3 regions of the Plantibacter sp. H53 genome follow, and region 1 is predicted to be linked to each of the others. Evidence: predicted binding sites of a transcription regulator. Region 1 holds the regulator's gene; each other region holds the start of a gene.
What was found. Region 1 encodes LexA, which represses DNA repair genes until DNA is damaged. Its sites were predicted from a motif close to TCGAACANNTGTTCGA; they were not measured.
Positions count from the first base shown of each region.

Region 2: a site for LexA is predicted at 2,220-2,235, ahead of A4X17_RS00450 (tyramine oxidase subunit B). Genes of this name have one in related genera too.
Region 3: a site for LexA is predicted at 1,272-1,287, ahead of A4X17_RS03240 (Rv2578c family radical SAM protein). Genes of this name have one in related genera too.

Region 1 covers NZ_LWCT01000005.1:34,043-38,067, reverse strand. Annotated here, with positions in the region: gene metE (5-methyltetrahydropteroyltriglutamate--homocysteine S-methyltransferase) at 1-1,587, shown strand, start outside; gene lexA (transcriptional repressor LexA) at 1,672-2,370, opposite strand; gene A4X17_RS04260 (LysM peptidoglycan-binding domain-containing protein) at 2,642-3,034, shown strand; gene A4X17_RS04255 (amino acid permease) at 3,124-4,025, shown strand, end outside.
Region 2 covers NZ_LWCT01000001.1:96,060-100,084, reverse strand. Annotated here, with positions in the region: gene A4X17_RS00455 (ammonium transporter) at 1-912, opposite strand, end outside; gene A4X17_RS00450 (tyramine oxidase subunit B) at 1,006-2,160, opposite strand; gene A4X17_RS00445 (LysR family transcriptional regulator) at 2,310-3,215, shown strand; gene A4X17_RS00440 (phosphatase PAP2 family protein) at 3,252-3,860, opposite strand; gene A4X17_RS00435 (SDR family NAD(P)-dependent oxidoreductase) at 4,014-4,025, shown strand, end outside.
Region 3 covers NZ_LWCT01000003.1:104,252-108,276, forward strand. Annotated here, with positions in the region: gene A4X17_RS03235 (GNAT family acetyltransferase) at 1-102, shown strand, start outside; gene A4X17_RS03240 (Rv2578c family radical SAM protein) at 172-1,263, opposite strand; gene A4X17_RS19105 (hypothetical protein) at 1,416-1,823, shown strand; gene A4X17_RS03245 (hypothetical protein) at 1,820-2,005, shown strand; gene A4X17_RS03250 (energy-coupling factor transporter transmembrane component T) at 2,058-2,882, opposite strand; gene A4X17_RS03255 (ABC transporter ATP-binding protein) at 2,879-4,025, opposite strand, start outside.

The DNA of each region.
Region 1 (4,025 bases):
GCCGTGTCGGACCGCCCGGCGATCTTCGTCGCGGCTCCCTACGGTGCCTTGGGCGACGCCCTCCCGGTGCTCGCCGACTCGGGGGTCGAGGCCGTCGGTGTCGACCTCGTCCGAGGAGGCCTGCCGGACTCGTCACCCGGACTCGCCACGAAGACCGTCGTCGCGGGAGTGATCGACGGCCACAACGTGTGGCGCGGCGACCTGGCAGCCGCGGCCGATCTCCTGGAGCGCGCGGCGGAGCGCTTCCCGCAGCTCGCGGTGTCCACCTCGACCTCCCTCCTGCACGTCCCGCACGACGTGTCGGTGGAGACGAAGCTCGCCCCTCGTCTCCGGAGCTGGCTCGCCTTCGCCGACCAGAAGGTGGATCAGATCGCGGTCCTCGCACGCGGTCTCACCCAAGGGCGCGCAGCGATCGCGACCGAGCTCACCGCAGCGTCGGCCGCGCTCGACGATCGGCTGGCCGCGCCCGGGGTCATCGATGCCACCATCCGCGCACGGACGGCAGCGCTCGCACCAGCGGACTTCACCCGAGACGACTACCAGGAGCGCGCCACGGCGCAGGAGCAGGCGCTCGGCCTGCCGTTCCTCCCGACGACGACGATCGGCTCCTTCCCGCAGACCGGCGACATCCGTCGCGCCCGCGCGCAGCGGGTCGCCGGGACGCTCGACGAGGAGGCCTACGTCGCGACGATGCGCGCGGAGATCGGGCGCGTCGTGGCGCTGCAGGAGGATCTGGGGATCGACGTCGTCGTCCACGGTGAGCCCGAGCGCAACGACATGGTCCAGTACTTCGCCGAGCACCTCGACGGGTTCGCCGTGACGGAGCACGGGTGGGTGCAGTCCTACGGTTCGCGATGCACCCGTCCGTCGATCCTGTGGGGTGACGTTTCGCGGCCGGCGCCGATCACGGTCGAGTGGTCGGCCTACACGCAGTCGTTGACCACCAAGCCGGTGAAGGGCATGCTCACGGGCCCGGTGACGATCCTCGCCTGGTCGTTCGTGCGCGACGACCAACCGCTCGCCGAGACGGCGAACCAGGTTGCCCTCGCCCTGCGTGACGAGATCGCCGACCTGGAGCGGGCCGGCATCCGCATCATCCAGGTCGACGAACCCGCACTCCGCGAGCTGCTCCCGCTCCGGCGGGCCGACCAGGGGCGGTACCTCGACTGGTCGGTGGGCTCCTTCCGGCTGGCGACCGCGGGCGTGCGCGTCGAGACCCAGATCCACACCCACCTCTGCTACTCGGAGTTCGGGGTGGTGATCGACGCGATCCGACGACTGGACGCCGACGTGACGAGCATCGAGGCGGCTCGGTCGCGGATGGAGGTCGTGTCCGACATCCGGGCGAGTGGTTTCGACCACGGCATCGGCCCGGGCGTCTACGACATCCACTCGCCTCGGGTGCCGAGCGTCGCGGAGGTGACCGCATTGCTCGAGATCGCGCTGGAGGGGATCCCACAGCGCCAGGTCTGGGTGAACCCGGACTGCGGGCTCAAGACGCGAGGCTACGAGGAGACGGTCGCCTCCCTCGCCAACATCGTCGAGGCCACGCATGTGGTCCGCGCACAGGTCGGTGCGACCGGCTGACGTCGTCGGTCCGGCACGGACGAGGGCCGGCACGATCCACGGATCGTCCCGGCCCTCGTCGGTGTCGCGGAGTGGTCCGGTCGGTCAGACCGTCCGGAGCACGGCGACGACCTTGCCGAGGACCTCGGCGTGGTCGCCGAGGATCGGTTCGAAGGCCGAGTTCCGGGGGAGCAGCCAGGTGTGGCCGTCGCGCTGGCGGAACACCTTCACGGTCGCCTCCTCGTCGAGCATGGCCGCGACGATCTCGCCGTTCTCGGCGGTCTTCTGCTCGCGGATGACGACCCAGTCGCCGTCGCAGATCGCGGCGTCGACCATCGAGTCGCCGACGACCTTCAGCATGAACAGACTGCCCTTGCCGACCAGCTGACGCGGCAGGGGGAAGATCTCCTCGACCTGCTGCTCGGCCGTGATCGGGATGCCGGCGGCGATGCGACCGACGAGCGGGACCATGGCTGCGTCGCCGACCGGGGGAGCGGAGTCGGGGTCGCTGCCCTCGACGGCGCTCGGCAGGTCGATGAGCACCTCGATGGCGCGGGGACGGTTGGGATCGCGTCGGAGGTATCCGCTGAGTTCGAGCTGTCCGAGTTGGTGCGTGACACTCGACAGGGAGGCGAGCCCGACGGCGTCGCCGATCTCGCGCATGCTCGGCGGATAGCCACGCTGCGAGACCGAGCGCTGGATGACGTCGAGGATCGCCAGCTGCTTGTCGCTCAGGCTCTTCCGTCGCCGGGTGCCGCCGATCTGGCGCTCCCGGGCTCCGTCGCCCGTCGTGTTCGCTGCCATCTTCGCTCCTGCCCTGATCGGCTGTCGGTGACCGATGTCGGTGGGTGGTGGTGTACTGCTTCCAACACTCGAAACTGTATCCGCACCGGCTCGTCCAGACAAACATCTGTTCGAGCGTGTCGCCGATCCCGCGCGTCTCAGGTACGAAGACAGGGTTGAGTATTCGAACAATCGAAGATATATTCGGAACACAGGTTCGTATCCGACACTCCTGGCCGAGTGTCGGGTACGAGTCCTCATCACACGATGAGCACACTCTTGGAGGGTTGACATGAGCGCAGCACTGATCGGGTCCCACCGGGCGCTTCCCGCACGGACGGCGCAGACACCGACGTCAGACGCACCGTCTACACGCCGACTCCGCCTGACGAAGCGCGGTCGTGTCGTCTTCACCACGCTCGCCGCCATCCCGCTGGTCATCGGCGTCGCGGTCGTCGGACTCTCCGCAGGCGGTGCCGCGGCCAACACGGCGGCGGCGGGAGCCACGTTCACGTACATCACGGTCGACCCGGGCGAGTCGCTCTGGCAGCTGGCCGAGTCCATCGCACCCGACGCCGACCCGCGCGACGTCATCGCCGAGATCATGAACCTCAACCAGCTCAGCACCGCCGGTGTCGAGCCGGGGCAGCGCCTGGCGATCCCGCAGCGGTACGCGGCCGAGTAGGCCGACAATCGGCGGGTCACTCCGCGCTGGTTCTCAGCTATCGTCGATGACGCGGTGCAACGACGCCCGCAGCATCGTCGGAGGCAAGCATGAGTACAGACGATCGGAGCCGCTCGCTGCTCCGGAAGAAGCCGATCGCGGAGATCGAGGATGAGACCTCCGGCTCGAAGCTGTTCAAGAGTCTCGGTCTCTGGCAACTCACGGCCATCGGGGTCGGTGGCATCATCGGGGTGGGGATCTTCTCCCTCGCCGGACTCGTCGCTCATGGGAGCGAGACCTCGCCCGCTGTCGGGCCGGCGGTCCTCTTCTCCTTCCTGATCGCCGGTCTCGCCTCCGCGGCCGCGGCGTTGTCGTACGCGGAGTTCGCCGGCATGATCCCGAGAGCGGGGTCCGCCTACACCTACGGGTATGTGGCGCTCGGCGAGATCATCGGCTGGTTCATCGGCTGGGACCTGTTGCTCGAGTACATCGCGATCGTCGCGGTGGTCGCGATCGGGATCTCCGGCTACTTCGACGCCTTCCTGTCCGGCATCGGCATCCACATGCCGGACTGGATGACCTCGACCGCCGACGAGGGGAAGGGCGGCCTCGTCAACCTCCCCGCCATCTTCGTCTGTCTCCTCGTGACCTTCATCCTGAGCCGCGGGACGAAGGCCTTCGGTCGATTCGAGCTCGTCGCGGTCGGGATCAAGGTCCTGCTCATCCTGTTCATCATCGGCCTCGGTGTCTTCTACATCGACGGACAGAACTACGATCCGTTCCTCCCGAGCGGTTTCGGGCCGGTGTTCGCCGGTGCCGCGACGGTCTTCTTCGCGGTCTTCGGATACGACGCGATGAGCACGGCCGCCGAGGAGGCGAAGGACGGCAAGAAGCACATGCCGAAGGCGATCATCCTCTCCCTCATCATCGCGATGCTCCTGTACGTCGCGGCCACCCTCGTCCTGACCGGCATGCAGAACTACACCGACATCGACCCCACGGCCGGGTTCGC
Region 2 (4,025 bases), on a different contig from region 1:
GGCGAGGCAGCAGACGACGCCCGCGATGGCCCCGATGATGATCGCACCGATGGGCGAGACGGCGCCGCAGGCGGGGGTGATCGCCACGAGGGCGGCGATGATCCCCGATGCGCTGCCGAGGCTCGTGACCGCTCCGTGGCGGAGTCGATCGACGATGGACCAGCCGATGAGCCCGGCACAGGCGGCGACGGTGGTGTTGAGGAACACGACGCTCGCCGCATTGCCGGCTGCCAGCGCTGAACCGGCGTTGAAGCCGTACCAACCGATCCAGAGCAACCCGGCGCCGACGAGGACGAGCGGGCGGTTGTGCGGACGGAGCTTGCCGCCCCAGTCCTTGCTCTTGCCGAGCACCAGGGCCAGTGCGAGTGCCGCGACGCCGGCGTTCATGTGCACGGCCGTCCCGCCGGCGAAGTCGACGGCACCGAGGGTGTTCGCGATCCATCCACCGGTCGCCGTGTCGTTCGAGAAGGCGAACACCCAGTGCGCGACCGGGAAGTACACGAGCGTCGCCCAGAGCCCGGCGAACAACAACCACGCGCCGTACTTCATGCGACCGGCGGCGGCACCGGCGACGAGCGCCGTCGTCACCCCGGCGAACAGCAGTTGGAACGCCGCGAAGAGTGCGAGGGGAATGCCGGCATCGGGGTCGTCGACGAGTGCCTGATCGAGCCCTGCGAACTCGAACGGGTTCCCGATGAGTCCGAGCCCGCCGACGGAGTCACCGAAGACGAGCGAGTACCCGAAGGCCACCCAGAGCAACGCGACGAGGCTGGCCCCGCCGAAACACATGATCATCATGTTGAGGATGCGGCGGGACGAGACCATCCCGCCGTAGAACAGAGCCAGGGCCGGGATCATGAGGGCGACAAGAGCCGAGCTCGTCAGGATCCAGGCGACGTTTCCAGCGTCCACAAATCACTCCATCGTTCGAGGTGCACAGCGGCCGGACGGCCACGGCGTCGGGTTCGGGTGGAACAGGTGTCGGTGCTCGGTGCCGGTCGGCGGTCAGGCCAGGTCGGGGGCTTCCCAGAGGTTGAGCTTCGTGCCGATCCCCTGCTCGACGGCGTTCTCGTAGATCGTCTTCGCCCACGCGACGTCCTCGACGCCCATCCCACCGACACTGAACAGCACCGGCTGCTCGGGGAACTCGCGCCCGACGGTGTTCCCGTCGAAGACGTCTCCGATGTTGACCACGCGGGACTCGTCGAGCTCGCCGGTCCCGATGAGGTCCTGCCAGTAGAGGCCGATCATCCCGAACGCGGTCTCGTGTGACGGCGCCGGGTACTCCTCGGCCCACGCCTCGTAGATCTTCTTCGCGTCGGCGATGAGGCGGGCCTTGCCGGAGAGGGTGTACTCCTTGTCCATGCGCAGGTTCGCGGGCAGGCTGAGAAAGGCGCCCGGCTTGATCCAGTCGCCGTCGATGAACGGGTAGTTCTCCGAGCCGACCAGGCCGGTGACGGCTTCGGAGACGATGTCCGAGTCGCGCACGGCGGCCTCGACCGTCTCGGCGATCTCGATCGTCGTGAACTGCGGGTAGTGCGCGCGGACGTAGTCGGCGAACGCCTCGGAGGTCGACCGTCGGCGCCCGTGGATGCGGATGGTGTCGAGCGAGGGGCGGGCGGTGGTCATGGCGTGCAGGGCACTCTTGTTCATGGCGCCGGGCCCGATGATGCCGAGTGACTTCGCGTCCACCGGCGCCAGGAGCTTCGCGGCGGCTCCCGGCACGGCAGCGGTGCGGTAGGCGCTCTCGAGGTTGCCGGACATGATCGCGTAGGGCGCGCCGGTGTCCTTGTCGTTGAGCACGATGAGGTGGATGGACCGCGGGAGGCCCCGCTCGCGGTTGTCGACGTTCGACCCGTACCACTTGACACCGGCGGTGTCGAAGCGTCCGCCGAGGTAGGCGGGCATCGCCATGAACCGACGGTCGGCGGCGTCCAGCGGCATGCCGGGGAACGGTGAGGTGGCGGGGAACCCGATCGGTGCGCCGTGCGAGTTGGCGGTCGGGCCGGCCATCCGGTAGTCACCCTTCGCGACGAGCACCAACACCTCCTCCATGACCTCCATGCAGTGGGCCATGTCCTTCATGCCGGCGGCGATGACCTCCGGTTCGCTCAGGTAGAGCATGTCGATCCGGGTGTTCGGGGAAGCGTCTGCGGTCACGGGTGGTCCTCCAGGTCGGGGTCTGTGGTCCTCAGCGAACACGGTCGCGATCCTCCTGGTCAAATACCGATTCGAACCTCGATTGAGAGCGTTTCGCTCGCAATCTGGACGAAACAGCGCGGTAATACGAGGGTCGTATCGTCGATGGGATGGAGCTCCGCCAGCTGCGCTACTTCCTCGCCGTCGCCGAGGAGCTCCACTTCGGTCGCGCCGCGCGACGGCTGCACATGTCGCAGCCACCGCTGAGCGTCCAGGTCGCACGGCTCGAGCAGGAGGTCGGCACCGCACTGTTCGACCGTTCGACGAGGCGGGTGGCGCTGACCCCCGCTGGACGACATCTCCAGGCGCGGGCACGACACATCGTCGAGGAGCTCGACACAGTCCGGGGTGAGATGCGCGACTTCGTGGACGGTCTCGCCGGGGAACTCACCGCGGGGTTCGTGAGTTCGGCCAACTACACGGTCCTCCCCGGCGTCGTGCAGCTGTTCCGGGCGAGCCGCCCCGGGGTGACGCTGCGCCTCGTGCCGTTGACCTCAGGAGAGCAGTTCGACCGGCTCCGCGACGGCACGCTCGACGTCGGGATCGTCCGTGACGAGGTCCCGCAGACGCCATCCGACACCTCCCCCGCGCTCACGACCGAGGTCGTCTTCGAGGAGCGTCTCGTGGCGTGCCTCCCGGTCGGTCACCCGTTGGCAGGGCGACCAGAGGTCACCGCGGAGGAGCTCATGGACGTCCCGATGATCTCCTACCCGCGGGCGCTCATGCCGGGATTCGTAGACCGCGTCGCGGAGGTCCTCGGCACGTCGAGTCGGACGCAGGTGGTCGAGGAGGTCGTCCATCAGGAGACCGCCCTCGGGTTCGTCGCGGCCGGCGTGGGCACGACGATCCTGCCCGAGTCGGTGCGGCAGCTGGTGCCACCGTCGATCGTCGTCGTGCCGCTCTCCGGGTCGCCGACGACTCGCCTGCTGGCCGCTCGTCAGGAACGGGCGGACGAGAGCCCGGTCCACGACGCGTTCATCGCGTGTCTCCGCGACGCGGCCGCCCAGCTCGGGTGAAGGGCAGCTCGCCCCGGGACTCTGCGAGCGACGGGTCTACCCCGCCAACGCGGCGAGGATAGGCAGGTAGCAGAGGAACACGGCGACGCCGCTCACGTACCCGGCGAGGACCTGGAGCGGGGTGTGCGCTCCCTCCCTGATACGGGCCCATCCGACGGCCGCAGGCACCAGCAGCAGCACCGTCGCGATGGGCGCCGGGAAGCAGGTGAACTGCAGGACGCCGACGAAGGCCGCGATGGCGGAGTGGATCGAGAGCTTCCAGACGAGGTTCACCGAGGTCACGACCAACAGGCCGATGATCGAGGCGATACCGACCGCCAACAGCTGGGCGCCGGCGCCGAGCCACACCAGCAGCGAGACGCCGAGCACGACCGACACCAGCACGCAGGCGAGGATCGGCCCTCGCTGCCGCCGATCGGCGACGAACCTTCCGCTCACGCGACCGGTCCGTGCCAGCAGGATGAGCGCGGCGTAGGGCAGCACGGCGATGAGCAGCGCTCCGAGCAGAGCCGTCCAAAGGCCCCGCACGCCGGTGGTGATGCCGGCTTGGACGAGCGCGAACGCGAGGAGCGGCGCCGGGCCGAAGACCTCGGAGATCACCTGGGCCAGACGGAGGCTGCGGTTGGGATGCGACGGCGACTGCACCCCATGACAGTAGTGCCCGCGGCCCGCAGGACGCAGACAGGTATCCTCGTGAACGCGTGCGAACCGGATGCATTCACGCGTGCCGTGGCCACCCGCAGCATCGATCAGCCGGCGTTCGTGTTCCAGCACGCGTGCCATCAGCAGAGGAACGGTATGACGTCACTC
Region 3 (4,025 bases), on a different contig from region 1:
GTCAGGACGGGCAACGACCGGGTGATCGGCTTCTACGAGGCGCTCGGGTACGGCACCGACGAGGTCGCGCTCCTCAGCAAGCGCCTCATCCCCGACGCCTGACGCCGGTTCGTTCGCCCATTCTTGGGCGAGGGAGTCCTCGTTCGCCCGAGAATGGGCGAACGAGCGGGGTCAGAAGAGGGTCGGCTGGACCTGCAGGCCGGTCGTGACGAACTCCGGGGCGCGCTTGCGCAGCTCGGCCCGCTCGCCGTACCCGTCGCGCAACATGCCGAGCGCCGACGAGCGGACACCTCCGGTAGCGGGGTCTTCGGTGCCGCGCTCGAGCCCGTGCTCGCGGATCATCGGGCGGATGCGCGCGGCGAGCCACTTCCGGTACTCCTTCGGGGCGTAGGTGCCGTCGGCGTACATCGAGGTGTAGCGGTCGACGAGCTCGGGGTGCTCCCGCGACAGCCACTGCATGAACCAGGGTTTGACGCCGGCTTTCAGGTACAGGGTCGAGAAGAGGACGGTGCTCGCGCCGGCCTCGCGGATGCGCGACAGGGCGAGGTCGAGGTGGTCGACGGTGTCGGTCAGGTAGGGGAGGATCGGCATCATGAAGACCCCGACGTCGAAGCCGAGGTCGGCAGCAGCGCGGACGGTCGCGAGTCTGGCCGCCGCGGTCGGGGTTCCGGGTTCGATCGATTGCTGGAGCTCGTCGTCGTAGATGGCGATCGACATGGCGAGGTCGACGGGTACGCGCTGAGCGACCTCGGCCAGAAGGGGCAGGTCTCGCCGGAGCAGGGTGCCCTTCGTCAGGACCGAGAACGGGGTCCCCGAGTCGGCGAGGGCGTTGATGATCCCCGGCATGAGCCGGTACTTGCCCTCGGCGCGCTGATACGGGTCGGTGTTCGTGCCGAGCGCCACCGGGTGCCTGCCCCAGCTCGCCTTCGCGAGCTCCTTCTCGAGGACCTCGGCGACGTTCACCTTGACGATGAGCTGCGAGTCGAAATCCTTCCCGGCGTCGAGGTCCAGATACGAATGCGTCGGTCGGGCGAAGCAGTACACGCAGGCATGGGAGCAGCCCCGATAGGGGTTGATGGTCCACCCGAAGGGCATCACGGACTGACCGGGCACGCGGTTGAGCGCGGACTTCGCGAGCACCTCGTGGAAGGTGATCCCGGCGAACTCCGGCGTCTGGACGCTGCGCACGAGGTTGTTCAGCTTCGCGAGGCCCGGCAGCGCCGACGTCGCCTCAACCCCGAGTTCCTGTCCGCTCCACCGCATGCCTCCATTAGAACATACATTCGATTGAGGCGGCCATTTGGCATCTGTCATTGACCGTCAGAGTTTGAAGTTTTAGTATTCCAGACACATAGAGAAAGGTGTGAACAATGGCTGTTCATCTATCTATCCAGTCCGAGGCCGACCCTCGACCCGTGCGCTCTCGAGCTGCTGTCAAGATCATCTTGGTCGGGCTGACAGCAGCGTCCGTCGTTCTCGCGCAAACGGGGCCAGCGTCGGCCTCTGAACGCGAGTCTTCGTCTGGAGGTCCGGTTTCGACCGCCGCTGCAGCCGAGCCGAGCGATCTCTCCACGGACACGATCGAAACCGATGGTGCGCCCCTCGTACTGGCGATCGTGGGCGCCGTCCTAGCGACCGGAATGGCCGCCGATCAAGCAGGTCGAACCGCCGGTGCACGGGTGTACTACGCCGGCGTATCCCTCACGCAGTACCAGGAAGTGAAGTGGCAGACGAGGGCCACGGCGGTTGCCGCCCTCGGCGTGATTATGGGGCCGGTCTTCATGGCGTCGTTCGAAGCGACCTTCTTTGGATTGGCCTCTTGACCAACGGTCAGCTGCGCTTCTTCCTCGCATTCGTGTCTGCGCTGTTTGCTGCGTACGTCGTGGTGGGTGGCCTGCTCGACCCCCTCGGCCTGCAATCCGGTCAATTAGCGATCGCGTTCAGTATGGCCGTCATGATCATCGCGGCCAGTCTGCCTTCCAAGCCGGGAGACTCAGCCAAGTAGGTTCTCGGTGTGTGGTCCCAGCGTTGGGGCCACACACCGTCGCGCGACGTCATCAAGCGGTCCGATGGGCTCCGGCGGCGAGGCTCCACCACACAAGCACGGCGCTCACGAGCCAGAAGGCGACCATGAAGCACCAGTCGCGGGTGCGGAAGGGGGTGCGGGTCCGCTCCGTGCGCTGCGGATGAGCACCGAAGGCGCGGGAGTCCATGGCGAGCGCGACCCGCTCCGCGTGACGGATGGCACCGGCCAGCAGCGGCACGACGGTGCCGGCGGCGCGGCGGACGGCGGCGATCGGTCCGCGACCCTCGGCCATACCGCGGACTCGGTGGGCGGAACGGATAACCTCCAGTTCGTGCCCGAACCGCGGCACGAACCGGTAGGCAGCGAGCGCCGTGTACCCGATCCGGTAGGGCACGTGCAGCTGCTGGATCATCGCGCGGACGAACTCCGGGCCGGTCGAGGTGAGGCCGCCGATGCAGGCGAGGACGAGGAGGGCCGCGAGCCGCAGGGCCGTCGCGAGGCCGACGAGCAGCGCCCCGAGGAAGAACCGGTAGTCGCCGACCTGGAACAGCAGGACGGACTGGTCGACGCGGCTCGGGTCGGTCCACAGGCCGAAGCTGAACGACATGATCGCGACGATGAGCGGCAGCGCCACGAAGAGCAGGAGGGCGACCGTCCGCGTCAGGCTGGCTCCGACGAGGATGACGACGACCGCGAGGGCGATGAACAGCGCCGGCGTGACCGGGTCCCTCGTGAACGCCAACAGGATCATCACCGGGAGCGGAGCGCCGAGCTTCGCGAGCGGGTTCAACCGGTACAGGAATCGACCGGCCGGTGCCGTGCCCGAGGCGTACGGGTCGATCGTCGTGGCGCTCATCGGGCGGCCGCCCCGGGCAGGTCGTCGAGTCTCGACAGGTGCCGCCAGTCGGGGTGGTTCGCCAGCGAGCGCATCGCCTGGGCGAGCGGTGGTGGCCGGAGCCCCGCGCGGCGCAGGAGCTCGTCGTCGCCGAGGATCGCGGCGGTCGTGTCGTGGGCGAGCAGGCGGCCGTCGGCCATCACCGCGACGTGACTCGCGTGATCGGCGACGAGCTGGAGGTCGTGGGTCACGACGAGGACCGTGGTGCCCTGCGCGTTGAGGCCGGCGAGGAGGTCCAGGAGCTCGTTCGCCCGCGCCCGGTCCTGACCGAAGGTCGGTTCGTCGAGCGCGAGCACCGGAGCTCCGGCGATGAGGGCGCTCCCGACGGACAGTCGACGCTTCTGACCACCGGAGAGGAGGAACGGGTGCACGTCGCGTGCGGACTCCAGGCCGAACCGCCGCAGCAGGTCGTCGACGCGCCGTTCGATCCCGGTGTCGTCGACGCCCCGGATCCGCAGGCCGTGCGCGAGTTCGTCGTGGACGGTGTGGGCGATGAACTGGTGCTCGGGGTTCTGGAAGACGAAGCCGATGTGTGCCGCGATCGTCCGGACCTCGCTGCGCCCCGGGTCGATCCCGCCCACGTCGATGCGCCCGCGGGGAGGTCGGACCACGCCGGCGATCGCCTGGAGCAGCGTCGTCTTGCCGGCGCCGTTCGTCCCGATCACGGCCAGGAAGTCGCCCGCGGCGACCTCGAGGCTCACCTCGTGGAGGATCGGGGTGCGCCGGCGGCCCCGACCGCGTTCGACGCTGAGGCGGTCGACGCGGACCGCGACCGACCGCTCGGCGGTGATCGAGGCGACGGGTGCCGTCGGCGGCGCCGGCAGTGCGGTCGCATCGAATGCGGCCGTCAGCTCGGCGGGTGTCAGGGGGAGGTCCGGCAACGTGACACCGGCCGACCGCAGACGCAGCGCGGCGAGCGTCGCGACGGGGAGCCAGACGCCCATGGCGAGGAGCTCGTCGAGGTGTCCGAGCAGGACCTCGCGGGTCGGACCGTCGAAGGCGAGCCGACCGTCACGATCGAGGACGACGACCCGGTCGACGAGGTCGATGGCGGCGTCGAGGTTGTGCTCGACGAGCAGGATCGCGTGCCGCTTCCCGGCGCCG